DNA from 2 places in the Streptomyces sp. NPDC031049 genome. Region 1 is predicted to be linked to the other one. Evidence: riboswitches for the same ligand, from Rfam matches in the RefSeq annotation. Region 1 holds a riboswitch; the other holds the start of a gene.

Region 1 (6,745 bases):
GGCGCGGGCGTCGGTGCTGCGGTACACGGCGAGGTGCATGGGCAGTTCGCTGGTGGGGACCAGCGTTCCGAGGACCTGCCGCCCGTCGAGGCCGACACCGGTCACGTCGTCCGGCGTGAGCCGGTCGTAGGGCACCCCGGACGGGGTGACCAGGACCGTGTCCCCGACCCGCACGGACACGTTGCCGGACGTGCCGACCACCAGGCCGTCGGCGACCGTCCGCCGGGCCGTCGCGACCAGCGCCTGCCAGGCCCGCGCCTCCTCCGCGGACGCCGTCTCCCGTACCCGATCCGCGTGCCCTTCCGGACCCGCGCGCCCAGCCGGTTCCGCGCGCCGTTCTCGTTCCGCGCGCCGTTCCCGTTCCGTGTGCCCTTCCGGTTCCGCGCCCCCTCCCAGATCCGCGCACCCTTCCGGAGCCGCCTGCCCTTCCGGAGCCGTGTCCCGCACCCGGTTCGCGTGGTCCTCCGGTTCGTCCAGCCGGTTCGTCACCGTCGGCACCTCCCTCTCGGGCGCCGTGCGCCCCTCGTCCCCGTTGCCGCCGTCGATCGGTGTCGTGGTGGGAATCCTGCCAGGCGGGCCGCCGCCGGCCACTCTCCGTGCATCGCCCGCCACTCCCTCACTCCGCAGAGTGACCAGGATCTCTTCGGCGGGTCCCTCGATCGGCTGAGATCACGTGCACGAGCGGGCTGACCGTCGGTAACGGGCGGAATCTGGCGGTTCCCTGCGGCCCCACGGGCCGGGGAGGGCGCGGGCGGTAGCGGCGACACCGCTTCCGGACACCGTGGCGCCCCGCCCAGTTCATCTTCCGTTCACCCACGTTACCTACGTTCGACGCGCCAATGACCTCGAACGATTGCCTGGGTAAATGGAAAGCTTCTCGCTGATCCTCGCGATTGTGGTGGTAACCGCACTCGCGTTCGATTTCACGAACGGTTTCCACGACACCGCGAACGCGATGGCCACGACCATTTCCACGGGCGCGATGAGGCCCAAGGTCGCGGTGGCCATGTCCGCCGTCCTCAATCTGGTCGGCGCCTTCCTCTCGGTGGAAGTCGCCAACACCATCTCCAAAGGTCTCGTCGACGAGACCGGCATCCGTCCCGAGGTCATCTTCGCCGCGCTGGTCGGCGCGATCCTCTGGAACCTGCTGACCTGGCTGGTCGGACTCCCGTCCAGTTCCTCGCACGCCCTCATGGGCGGCCTCATCGGTGCCGCCGTCGCCTCGGCCGGCATCGGCGCGGTCAACGGTGACGTGCTCGTCACCAAGGTACTGATCCCGGCGATCGCCGCCCCGCTGGTCGCGGGGATCGCGGCGATGCTCGGCGCACGGCTGACGTACAAGCTGGGCAAGAAGACCGCGGACACCCAGGCCGCCCAGAAGGGCTACCGCGCCGGCCAGATCGCCTCCGCGGGCCTGGTCTCGCTGGCCCACGGCACCAACGACGCCCAGAAGACGATGGGTGTCATCACCCTCGCCCTGGTCACCGGCGGCGCGCTCGCCCCCGACTCCGACCCGCCCATGTGGGTCATCCTCTCCGCGGGCATCGCCATCGCCCTCGGCACCTACCTCGGCGGCTGGCGCATCATCCGCACCATGGGCAAGGGTCTGACCGACCTCCAGCCGCAGCAGGGCTTCGCCGCCCAGACCAGCGCGGCCACGGTCATCCTGGCCTCCTCCCACCTCGGCTTCTCCCTCTCCACCACGCACTCGGTCTCCGGTGCGGTCATGGGTGCGGGCCTCGGCCGCAAGGGCGGTGTGGTCCGCTGGTCCACGGCCACCCGGATGTTCGTCGCCTGGGGTCTGACCCTGCCGGCCGCGGCCCTGGTCGCCGCCCTCGCGGAGTGGGTCACCAGCCTCGGCGACTGGGGCACGGCGCTCGTCGCGGTCTTCCTCGTCGCCTCCAGCGCCGCGATCTGGAAGATCTCCCGGCGCGAGGTGGTCGACCACACCAACGTCAACGACGTCGAGCCGGCCGAGCCCGGCGTGGTGACCCAGGCGATGGCCGCCGTCACCCCGCCGCCCACGGCCGCCGCCGAGGAGCTCGGGACCACCGTCCCGTCCCAGACCGACGCCGCCGACGCCAAGACCCCGTCGGCCACCACCGTCTGACCCGCAGAGAGTAGAGCAGCATGAGCATCGACTGGGCAGCCCTCGGCTCCGTCTTCGGGGTCAGCCTCGTGACCACCGTGGCCCTGGTGGGCCTGTTCGTCCTCGGCATCGCCGGCCTGTCCCGCAAGGAGCGGGCCGAGGCCCGGGGCGGCGGCGCGGCCCTCGCGGTGACCGGCGCCTACGCCTGCTTCGCCGCGTGCGCGGCTGCGGTGGCGTACGGCATCTATCTGATCGTCGCCTGACCCACGGCACGGCACCGAGAGGGGTGCGGAACGGAGAGCACCGTCCCGCACCCCTTTCGCGTGCCCGCGCACGCCCGCCGGGTGTGGGGCTCCGCACACTCCCCCCTCGCAGGTCAACAGCAAGTTGACGGGTGTTCGCGGGCCGTGGTGGACTGCCCGAGCCAATACGGCGGCAGGAGAGGAAGCCGGTGCGAATCCGGCGCGGTCCCGCCACTGTCACCGAGGGCTCGTCCCCCGGGAGCCAGGAACTCTCACCGCCGGTTTCGTCGAACCAGGGCGCGGACACCCTGAGTGAGGACATACCGCCATGCACGGCTGCCGCCGACCGAGGACCACCCCCGACACCTCGCCCTCCCCCACGCTCGGCTGAGCCGATGCGGGCCGAACGCGTCTTCGCGTACGGCGCCGCCGCCGGCCTGCTCGGCGACCTGCTCCTCGGCGATCCGCGCCGCGGGCACCCGGTCGCCGTGTTCGGGCGGGCCGCGGGCGCCGTGGAACGGGTGCTGTGGCGCGACCACCGGGGCCGGGGTGCGCTGCACACCGCCGTGTGCGCCGGTGGCGCCGTCGCCCTCGGGTCCGTCGCCGCACGGGCCGTCCGCACCTCCCCCACCGCCTCCGTCGCGCTGACCGGCGTCGCCACCTGGGCCGTGGTCGGCGGGACCTCGCTCGCCCGGGAGGCCGCCGCCGTCGCCGGCGCGCTGCGGTCCGGGGACGTCGAGGCGGCCCGCGCCCGGCTGCCGCACCTGTGCGGCCGCGACCCGCAGGCACTGGACGCCGACGGGATCGCCCGCGCGGTCGTGGAGTCCGTCGCCGAGAACACCTCCGACGCGGTGGTCGGCGCCCTGGTGTGGGGCGCCCTCGGCGGGGTGCCCGGCCTGCTCGGCTTCCGGGCCGTGAACACCCTCGACGCGATGGTCGGCCACAAGTCCCCCCGCTACCGGCGCTACGGCTGGGCCTCCGCCCGCCTCGACGACCTGGCCGGCTGGCCGGGCGCCCGGCTCACCGCCGCCCTGGCCACCGTGGCCGGCGGCGACGCGCGCGGCGCCGTCCGGGCCTGGCGGGCCGACGCCGCGCGGCACCCGAGCCCCAACGCCGGCCCGGTGGAGGCCGCGTTCGCCGGCGCCCTGGGTGTCCGGCTGGGCGGAACGCTCGCCTACGGGGGCCGGGTGGAGCACCGGCCCGTGCTCAACGCGGCGGCGGGCCGGCCCGTGCGGGCCGGCGACATCGACCGGGCGGTACGGCTCTCCCGGCGCGTGGGCTGGCTGGCGCTCGGCGTGTGCGCGGGCGCGCGGCTGCTGGCGGGCCGGGTCGTGAGGAAGGGACGGACGTCATGAACGGTGGTCTGCTGGTCGCCGGCACCACCTCGGACGCGGGCAAGAGCGTCGTCACGGCGGGGATCTGCCGCTGGCTGGTGCGGCAGGGCGTGAAGGTGGCGCCCTTCAAGGCGCAGAACATGTCGCTGAACTCCTTCGTCACCCGCGAGGGAGCCGAGATCGGCCGGGCGCAGGCCATGCAGGCCCAGGCCTGCCGGGTGGAGCCGACCGCGCTGATGAACCCGGTGCTGCTCAAGCCGGGCGGTGAGCAGAGCAGCCAGGTCGTGCTGCTGGGCAGGCCGGTCGGGGAGCTGAGCGCGCGCGGCTACCACGGCGGCCGGCAGCGGCAGTTGCTCGGCACGGTGCTGGACTGCCTCGCCGAACTGCGGGGCACGTACGACGCGGTGATCTGCGAGGGGGCGGGGTCTCCGGCGGAGATCAACCTGCGCCGGACCGACATCGTGAACATGGGGATCGCCCGGGGTGCCGGACTGCCCGTGCTGGTCGTGGGGGACATCGACCGCGGGGGCGTGTTCGCGTCCTTCTTCGGGACGGTGGCGCTGCTGGCGCCCGAGGACCAGGAGCTGGTCGCCGGTTTCCTGGTGAACAAGTTCCGCGGGGACGTCTCGCTGCTCGAACCCGGCCTGGACATGCTGCGCGGCCTGACCGGCCGGCGCACCTACGGCGTGCTGCCGTTCCGGCACGGCCTGGGAATCGACGAGGAGGACGGGCTCCGGGTGTCGCTGCGCGGCGCGGTCCGGGAGTCGGTCGTGGCCCCGCCGGTCGGCGAGGACGTGCTGCGGGTCGCCGTGTGCGCCGTCCCGCTGATGTCCAACTTCACGGACGTGGACGCGCTGGCCGCGGAACCGGGCGTGGTGGTGCGGTTCGTGGACCGCCCGGAGGAACTGGCCGACGCCGACCTGGTGGTCGTGCCGGGGACGCGCGGGACGGTCCGGGCGCTGGAGTGGCTGCGGGAGCGGGGACTCGCGGACGCCCTCGTCCGCAGGGCCGCCGAACAGCGGCCCGTGCTCGGTGTCTGCGGCGGCTTCCAGCTCCTCGGCGAGCACATCGAGGACGACGTCGAGAGCCGCCGGGGCCATGTCGACGGGCTCGGCGTGCTGCCCGTGCGGGTGCGGTTCGCCCGCGAGAAGACCCTTACCCGGCCGGTGGGCGAGGCCCTCGGCGAGCGGGTCGAGGGCTACGAGATCCACCACGGCGTCGCCGAGGTCACCGGCGGCGAGGCCTTCCTGGACGGCTGCCGGGTCGGCCAGACCTGGGGCACCCACTGGCACGGCTCGCTGGAGTCGGACGGCTTCCGGCGGGCGTTCCTTCGCGAGGTGGCCGCCGCCGCGGGCCGCCGCTTCGTGCCGGCCCCCGACACCTCGTTCGCCGCGCTGCGCGAGGAGCAGCTCGACCGGCTCGGCGACCTGATCGAACAGCACGCGGACACGGACGCGCTGTGGCGGCTCATCGAGTCCGGCGCGCCGCAAGGACTGCCCTTCATCCCACCGGGAGCGCCCGCATGAGCACAGTGTTGTTGTTGTCGACCGCCGACACGGATCTGCTGGCGGCACGAGCCTCCGACGCCGCGTACCGGATCGGCAACCCGAACCGGGTGGACGTCCGGGAGGAGCTGCCGGGCCTGGTCGAGGGCGCCGACGTCGCCGTCGTACGGCTGCTGGGCGGCAAACGCGCCTGGGAGGACGGGCTCGCCGCGCTGAAGGCGTCCGGTGTGCCGACCGTGCTGCTGGGCGGCGAGGCCGTGCCCGACGCGGAGCTGATGGCCGAGTCCTCGGTGCCGGCCGGGGTCGTGGCGGAGGCGCTGCGCTATCTGGTCGAGGGCGGCCCGGACAACCTCACGCAGCTGGCCCGGTTCCTGTCGGACACCGTGCTGCTGACCGGCGAGGGCTTCGACGAGCCGCGGAAGATGCCGGAGTACGGCGTGCGCGGGGCGCGGACCCTCCAGGAAGGCCGCCCCACGGTGGGCGTGCTCTTCTACCGCGCGCACGAGCTGAGCGGCAACACCGCCTTCGTGGACACGCTGTGCGACGCGATCGAGGCGCACGGCGCCAACGCGCTGCCCGTGTACTGCGGTTCGCTGCGCGGCGCCGACGCGGGGCTGTACGAGATCCTGGGCCGGGCCGACGCCCTGGTCGCCACGGTCCTCGCGGCCGGCGGCGCGCACGCCTCGCAGGCGTCGGCGGGCGGCGACGAGGAGGCCTGGGACGTCGGGGCCCTGGCGGAGCTGGACGTCCCCGTGCTGCAGGGGCTCTGTCTGACCTCCTCGCGCGCGGCGTGGGAGGAGTCGGACGCCGCCCTGTCCCCCATGGACGCGGCGATGCAGGTCGCCATCCCGGAGTTCGACGGCCGGCTGGTCACGGTGCCGTTCTCCTTCAAGGAGCAGGGCCCCGACGACGTGCCGGTGTACGTCGCCGACCCCGAGCGGGCCGCGCGGGTGGCGGGGATCGCCGTACGGCACGCGGCGCTGAAGCACAAGGCGAACGCCGACAAGAGGCTGGCGCTGGTCTTCACGGCGTATCCGACCAAGCACTCCCGCGTGGGCAACGCGGTGGGCCTGGACACGCCCGCCTCGGCGGTGCGGGTGCTGGACGCGCTGCGGGACGCCGGGTACGCCGTCGACGGGTACCCCGACAACGGCGACGAGCTGATCCACCGGCTGATCGAGGCCGGCGGGCACGATGTGGAGTGGCTGACCGAGGAGCAGCTGGCCGCCGCGCCGGCGCGGGTGCCGTTGGCGGACTACCGGGCGTGGTTCGAGAAGCTGGACCCGGAGCTGCGGGAGGCGGTGACCGAGGCGTGGGGCGAGCCGCCGGGCGGCCTCTACGTCGACGGCGACGACATCGTGCTGGCCTCCCTCCGGTTCGGCAACGTCGTCGTGATGATCCAGCCGCCGCGCGGGTTCGGCGAGAACCCCATCGCGATCTACCACGACCCCGACATGCCGCCGTCCCACCACTATCTGGCGGCCTACCGCTGGCTGGAGAACAGCTTCGGCGCCGACGCGATCGTGCACATGGGCAAGCACGGCACGATGGAGTGGCTGCCCGGCAAGGGGCTGG
Region 2 (6,745 bases), on a different contig from region 1:
GCCGTGCCCCGGGCCGAGCAGTCGCTGCGGGACACGGTGCTCAGCCGGGGCTATCTGCGGCTGTTGCTGCTGTGCGTGCTGCTCGGCGTGCCCATCGCGCTCGCCTGCTTCTTCTTCGTCGGGCTCCAGCACCAGCTCCAGCACTGGGTGTGGACCTCGCTTCCGCACGCGGCCGGTTTCGCCGCCCCGCCGTGGTGGTGGCCGCTGCCCGCGCTGGTCCTCGCCGGGCTGGTCCTCGCGCCGATCGTGACCCGGCTGCCGGGCGCCGGGGGCCATCTGCCGGTGGACGGTCTCGGCGGCGCGCCCGTCGGGCCCAAGGCGCTGCCGGGCACCGTGCTGGCGGCGCTGGCGACGCTGCCGCTGGGTGTGGTGCTGGGCCCGGAGGCGCCGCTGATGGCGGTGGGCAGCGGGCTCGCGCTGCTGGCGGTGCGGCGGCCGGCGGCCGTGGACCCCAGGGCGCGGGCGGTGGTGGCGACGGCCGGCTCCACCGCCGCGATCTCGACGATCCTGGGCGGTCCGGTCGTGGCGGCGGTGCTGCTCATCGAGGGGGCCGGGCTCGGCGGCGCCCGGCTGGTGGCGCTGTTGCTGCCCTGCCTGCTCGCCAGCGCGGCCGGCGCCCTGGTGTTCACCGGGTTCGGGGACTGGACCGGCCTGCGGATCGGCGCGCTCCGGCTGCACGACGTCCCGCCGCCGGTCGACCCGGACGCGGGCGACTTCCTGTGGGGCGTGCCGGTGGCGGCGCTGATCGCCGTGCTGGTCGCCCTCGGCCGGGAGCTGGGCCGCTCCACGGCCGGCTGGACCCGGCGCGGGCGGACCGCGGCCCGGACCGTCGCCTGCGCCACGGCCGTGGGCGGGTGTGTCGCGGCGTACGCGCTGATCACGGGCCGCTCCCCCGCCGAGGCGGCCCTGTCCGGCCAGGCCACGCTGGGTGAACTGGCCGCGCAGCCGCACGCCTGGCCGGTGGGGGCGCTGCTCGCGCTCGTCGCCTGCAAGGGGCTGGCCTGGGGGATCGCCCTGGGCAGTCTGCGCGGCGGTCCGATCTTCCCGGCGGTGCTGCTGGGCACCGCGACGGCCATGGCCTGCTCCGGCCTGCCCGGGTTCGGCACGGCCCCGGCCCTCGCGCTCGGGATCGCCGCGGCGGCGGCCGCGGTGACGGGGCTGCCGCTGGCCAGCGCGGTGCTTGCGGTGCTGCTGATCGGCGGCGACGCCGACGACCAGATGCCGCTGATCGTGACCGCGTCGGTCGTGGCCTTCATCGTCGCCCAACTCGTGCGCCGCGGGCGGCCCGAGGAGACACCGGAAGCACCCGGCGGCGAGGACGGCGCGGGCGGTGCCGGGCGGGCGGCGGGGGCGGGGCCGTGACGGCGGGGCCGGACAGGGGGCACGGCCGCCGTCCGCGCGGGGCCGTGCGGTCCGCGCGGCCCTGGGTGGTGCGGGGCGTCGTAGGGGCCGTCGTGGTCGCCGCGTACTTCCTGCTCCCCCTCGATCATCTCGGCCCCCGGCGGGCCGAGGTGAGCTGGGTGCTGTTCGGGGCCGTCCTCACGCTGGTGGCCGTACTGCTGCTGCGCCAGGTCCGCCACGTCCTCACCGACCGCCCCGACACCCGTCCCGGTCTGGCGCTCACCCTGCTGATGCTGCTGTCGGTGCACGTCTTCGCCGCCGCCTACTACTGCCTGGCCAAGCAGCCCGGCGAGTTCTCGGGGCTGCACACCCGTCTGGACGGGCTCTACTTCACCGTCGTCACGCTCGCCACCGTCGGCTACGGCGACATCACCCCGCGGGGACAGGCGGCGCGTGTGGTGACGATCGTGCAGATCCTGTACACGTTCGTGTTCCTCACGGCCGCCGCGACCGCCCTGAGCCAGCGGGTGCGCGCCATGGCCGTGCGACGGCTGGACCGTGACCGGCGCGAGTGACGGCACAGGGAGTGTGTGACCCGGGTCCGAGCGCCCCGTACGCCCTTGTCACCGCGGGTGCGGGCGCACTACTGTCACCACGCCTTGGTGAACGGGAAATCCGGTGCAAAGCCGGTGCGGCCCTCGCCACTGTGATCGGGAAGTCCGGCTCCGGCCCTCGCGGGCAGCCACTGGGTCATCACGACCCGGGAAGGCGGAGTTCGGGCGGTGGTACCCGTCAGCCAGGAGACCGGCCGAGGCGCGTCAACCATCCACGAGGTGCTGGAGAGGGTCTGCCGAGCCATGCACATAGCCGAGGGCTTCCTGCCTCCGGCGCACGCGATCGCCTGGGGTGTCGCGTCCGCGCCGTTCGTCGTCCACGGAGTACGGTCACTCACCCGCGAGGTCAGGGAGCACCCGGAGAGCACGCTGCTCCTCGGCGCCTCCGGGGCCTTCACGTTCGTGCTGTCCGCCCTGAAACTTCCCTCGGTGACCGGGAGTTGCTCCCATCCGACGGGCACCGGGCTGGGCGCCGTCCTGTTCCGGCCGCCGGTCATGGCCGTGCTGGGCACCATCACGCTGCTCTTCCAGGCGCTGCTGCTGGCGCACGGCGGGCTGACCACGCTCGGCGCCAACGTCTTCTCCATGGCGGTCGTCGGGCCGTGGGCCGGGTACGGCGTCTACCGGCTGCTGCGCCGCTGCGCCGCGCCGCTGATGGCCGCCGTGTTCTGCGCCGCGTTCACCGCCGACCTGTCCACCTACTGCGTGACGTCCGTGCAGCTGGCGCTCGCCTTCCCGGACCCGGGCAGCGGATTCCTGGGCGCGCTCGGCAAGTTCGGCTCGATCTTCGCGGTGACGCAGATCCCGCTGGCGGTCAGCGAGGGGCTCCTGACGGTCCTGGTGATGCGGCTGCTGGTGCGGTCCAGCAAGGGCGAGCTGACCCGGCTGGGCGTGCTGCCGGCGGGGACGAGGACGACGACGGAGCAGGAGGCGGCGGCCCGGTGAAGCGCGACACGAGGATCAACGCCCTGCTGCTGCTCGCGGTCGCCGCGCTCGCGGTGCTGCCGCTGGTGCTGGGGCTCGGCGACCACAAGGAGGAGCCGTTCGCCGGTGCCGACGCCGAGGCGGAGACGGCGATCACCGAGCTGGACCCGGAGTACGAGCCGTGGTTCTCGCCGCTGTACGAACCGCCCTCCGGGGAGGTCGAGTCGGCGCTGTTCGCCGTGCAGGCCGCTCTCGGCGCCGGCGTGCTGGCGTACTACTTCGGGCTGCGCCGGGGGCGGCGGCAGGGCGAGGAGCGGGCCCGCGCGTCGGCCCGGCGGGACGATCCCGCGGGGGACTGAGTGCTGCCGATCGACGCGGCGGCGCACGCGAGCCGCTGGCGCCGCCGGCATCCGGTCGACAAGGCCGTGCTGGGACTGGGCCTGACGGTGCTGGCGATCTCCCTGCCGCCATGGCCGGGTGCCGCGCTGGTGCTGGTCGCGGCGCTGGCGGTGCTGCTCGGCCCGGCGGGCGTGCCGGGGCGCCGGCTGTGGCGGGCCTGGCGGGTGCCGCTGGGGTTCTGCCTGACCGGGGCGCTGCCGCTGCTGGTGCAGGTCGGCGGCGCGGACGCGTTCGTGTCCCTCGCGGACGGGGGCCCGGCGCGGGCCGGCGCCCTGCTGCTGCGCACCTCGGCCGCCTCCCTCGGGGTGCTGCTGTTCGCGTTCACCACGCCGATGTCCGACCTGCTGCCGCGGCTGGTGCGGGCCGGGGTGCCGGCGCCGGTGGTCGACGTGGCGCTGGTGACGTACCGGATGAGCTTCCTGCTGCTGGACTCCGTGCGGCGGGTGCGGCAGGCGCAGGCGGCCCGGCTGGGGCACACCACCCGGGCCGCCGCCTGGCGTTCGCTGGCCGGGCTCGGCGCGACGGCGTTCGTGCGCTCCTTCGACCGGGCGGCGCGGCTCCAGGCCGGGCTCGCCGGCCGCGGCTACGACGGCACGCTGCGCGTGCTGGTGCCGGAGGCCCGGGTCTCGGTGCCGTTCACGGCGGCGAGCCTGGCGCTGCTGGCGGCGCTGGCCGCCCTCACCTTCGTACTGGAAAGGCCGCTGACGTGAGCGAGTCCGCCGTCGTGTCCCTGCGGGGCGCCACCTTCGCCTACGAGGACGGGCCGGCCGTGCTGCGGGCGGTGGACTTCGACGTGCCCGAGGGGCGGGCGCTGGCCCTGCTGGGGCGCAACGGCAGCGGCAAGACCACGCTGATGCGGCTGCTCAGCGGCGGGCTGCGGCCGCACGCCGGGCGGCTGACGGTGGCGGGCGAGCCGGTGACGTACGACCGCGGGGGGCTGACCCGGCTGCGCAGCACGGTGCAGTTGGTGGTGCAGGACCCGGACGACCAGTTGTTCGCCGCGTCCGTGGCCCAGGACGTGTCGTTCGGGCCGCTCAACCTCGGTCTGCCTGAGGACCGGGTGCGGGCCCGGGTCGAGGAGGCGCTCGCCGCGCTGGACATCGTCACGCTGGCCGACCGGCCCACGCATCTGCTGTCGTACGGGCAGCGCAAGCGGGCGGCGATCGCCGGTGCCGTCGCGATGCGGCCCCGGGTGCTGATCCTGGACGAGCCGACCGCCGGGCTCGATCCGGACGGGCAGGAACGGCTGCTGGCCACCCTCGACGGGCTCCGTGCGGGCGGCACCACCGTGGTGATGGCCACCCACGACGTCGACCTCGCGCTGCGCTGGTGCGAGGACGCCGCCGTCCTGACGCCGTCGGGGGTGCGCACCGGGCCCGCCGCCGCCACGCTGGCCCGGACCGAGCTGCTGCGCGAGGCCGGGCTGCGGCTGCCGTGGGGTGTCGCGGTGGCCGGTCTGCTGCGGGAGCGGGGGATACTGGCCGACCCGGCGGCGGGGCCGCGGACCGCCGAGGAGCTGGCCGCTCTGCTCGCGCTCGGCGGGAGCGGGGATTCCGGTCGGAGCGGACAGAAATAGATGTCCGGTGAACGGACCCGGTGTCCCGGATAACGGTCTGGTTTCGGCCGCTGCCATTTTCCGGGGTCACCGACCGTGATGTGATTTGCATCACTAAAAAATGCGCAAAGGGCGTGGTAGACATGCGCAACTCCGCAGGTGGCACCACCCCTCGCCGACCCGCGGAGCGTCGGCACACACGTCGACTGCATGACCAGGGTGATCACGCTCCGAGTCCGGGGCCGCACCGCCCGGGGTCACCGATCGGACAAGGGCGTTCGCTCCAAGACCGCACATCACGCCGGCGTCACTCCCCACGCCGGTCCGCGCCATCGAGGTAGCCACTGTGTCACTCGACTCCATCACCAAGTCCGTCGACGAAGCCGTCAGCGGATTCTTCGAGCCCGTAGCCACCTGGCTCGGCGAAAAGGTCTTCTACGCCGTACCCGTCGGGGGTACGGAATTTCCGCTCATCGTCGGTTGGCTCGTGGTCGCGGGTCTTGTCTTCACCGGCTGGTTCGGATTCGTCCAGCTCCGCAAGTTCCGGCTCGCCGTCGACGTGGTGCGCGGCAAGTTCGACGAGAAGGGCTCCTCCGGCGAGGTCAACCACTTCCAGGCGCTGACCGCCGCCGTCTCCGGCACCGTCGGCCTCGGCAACATCGCCGGTGTGGCCGTCGCCGTCTCCATCGGCGGCGCCGGCGCCACCTTCTGGATGATCCTGTGCGGCCTGCTGGGCATGGCCACCAAGTTCGTCGAGGTCACCCTCGGTGTGAAGTACCGCGAGGTACACCCCGACGGCACGGTCTCCGGCGGCCCGATGCACTACCTCCCCAAGGGCCTGGCCGACCGCTTCGGCAAGAACGGCAAGACCCTCGGCAAGGTGCTCGCGGTCCTCGCCTCCGCGATGATCCTGTTCTTCGGTCTCTTCGGCGGCAACCTCTTCCAGGTCAACCAGTCCTACGCGCAACTCGTCTCCGTCACCGGCGGTGAGGACGGCGCGATGGGCTCCTCCGCGGGCGCCCTGTTCTTCGGCATCCTGATCGCCGCGATCGTCGGCATCGTGCTGCTCGGCGGCATCCGCTCCATCGCCAACGTCACCAGCCGGCTGGTCCCGGCCATGGCCGGCATCTACATCGTGGCCTGCCTGGTGGTCATCCTGGTCAACGTCACCGCCGTGCCGGACGCCGTGGTCACCATCGTCGACGGCGCGTTCGACCCCGAGGGTGTCGCGGGCGGTGTGCTCGGCGCCCTGATCATCGGCTTCAAGCGGGCGGCCTTCTCCAACGAGGCCGGTCTCGGCTCCGCCCCGATCGCCCACTCCGCGGTCAAGACCAAGCACCCCGCCAGCGAGGGCCTGGTCGCCCTGCTGGAGCCGTTCATCGACACGGTCGTCATCTGCACCATGACCGCGCTGACCATCGTCATCGCCAACCCGGCGAGCTGGGGCGAGGCCCGCGCCGGCGAGGACATCGGCGGCGTGACGATCACCTCGGACGCCTTCGAGACGGTCATGCCCTGGTTCCCGTACATCCTCACCGTGGCGGTGCTGCTGTTCGCCATCTCCACCGTGCTGACCTGGGGCTACTACGGTCTGAAGGCCTGGACGTACCTCTTCGGCCGCAGCCGGGCCAGCGAGATCACCTACAAGGTCGTCTACACCGTCTTCGCGGTCGCGGGCTCCCTGCTCACGCTCCAGACGCTGATCGACCTGGCCGACGCGGTGCTCTTCTCGCTCGCCGTCATCAACATCATCGGCCTGTACCTGCTCGCCCCGGTCGTCAAGCGGGAGCTGAACTCCTTCCTGGAGTACGTCCGCACCCGCAGGGCCGGCGGCGACGGCGGCGGGGAGGAGGACCGGGAGTCGGTGAAGACCATCGTCTGACCGTCCCAGCGGCCCGGCTCCCGAGCGGCC

Evidence for each region. A riboswitch is a leader RNA that binds a small molecule or an ion and turns the genes downstream of it on or off. The one in region 1 is predicted to bind cobalamin.
Region 2: another riboswitch for cobalamin. It lies ahead of ACZ45Q_RS13440 (energy-coupling factor ABC transporter permease); the one in region 1 lies ahead of ACZ45Q_RS11630 (cobalamin biosynthesis protein).

Annotation. Positions count from the first base shown of each region.
Region 1 covers NZ_JBVIGC010000005.1:385,311-392,055, reverse strand. The annotation lists gene ACZ45Q_RS11645 (class II aldolase/adducin family protein) at 1-240, opposite strand, end outside; gene ACZ45Q_RS11640 (inorganic phosphate transporter) at 866-2,110, shown strand; gene ACZ45Q_RS11635 (hypothetical protein) at 2,131-2,352, shown strand; cobalamin riboswitch at 2,484-2,622, shown strand; gene ACZ45Q_RS11630 (cobalamin biosynthesis protein) at 2,727-3,686, shown strand; gene ACZ45Q_RS11625 (cobyric acid synthase) at 3,683-5,191, shown strand; gene cobN (cobaltochelatase subunit CobN) at 5,188-6,745, shown strand, end outside.
Region 2 covers NZ_JBVIGC010000006.1:354,141-360,885, forward strand. The annotation lists gene ACZ45Q_RS13430 (voltage-gated chloride channel family protein) at 1-1,362, shown strand, start outside; gene ACZ45Q_RS13435 (potassium channel family protein) at 1,455-1,916, shown strand; cobalamin riboswitch at 1,985-2,168, shown strand; gene ACZ45Q_RS13440 (energy-coupling factor ABC transporter permease) at 2,199-2,900, shown strand; gene ACZ45Q_RS13445 (energy-coupling factor ABC transporter substrate-binding protein) at 2,897-3,238, shown strand; gene cbiQ (cobalt ECF transporter T component CbiQ) at 3,239-3,988, shown strand; gene ACZ45Q_RS13455 (energy-coupling factor ABC transporter ATP-binding protein) at 3,985-4,854, shown strand; gene ACZ45Q_RS13460 (alanine/glycine:cation symporter family protein) at 5,180-6,715, shown strand.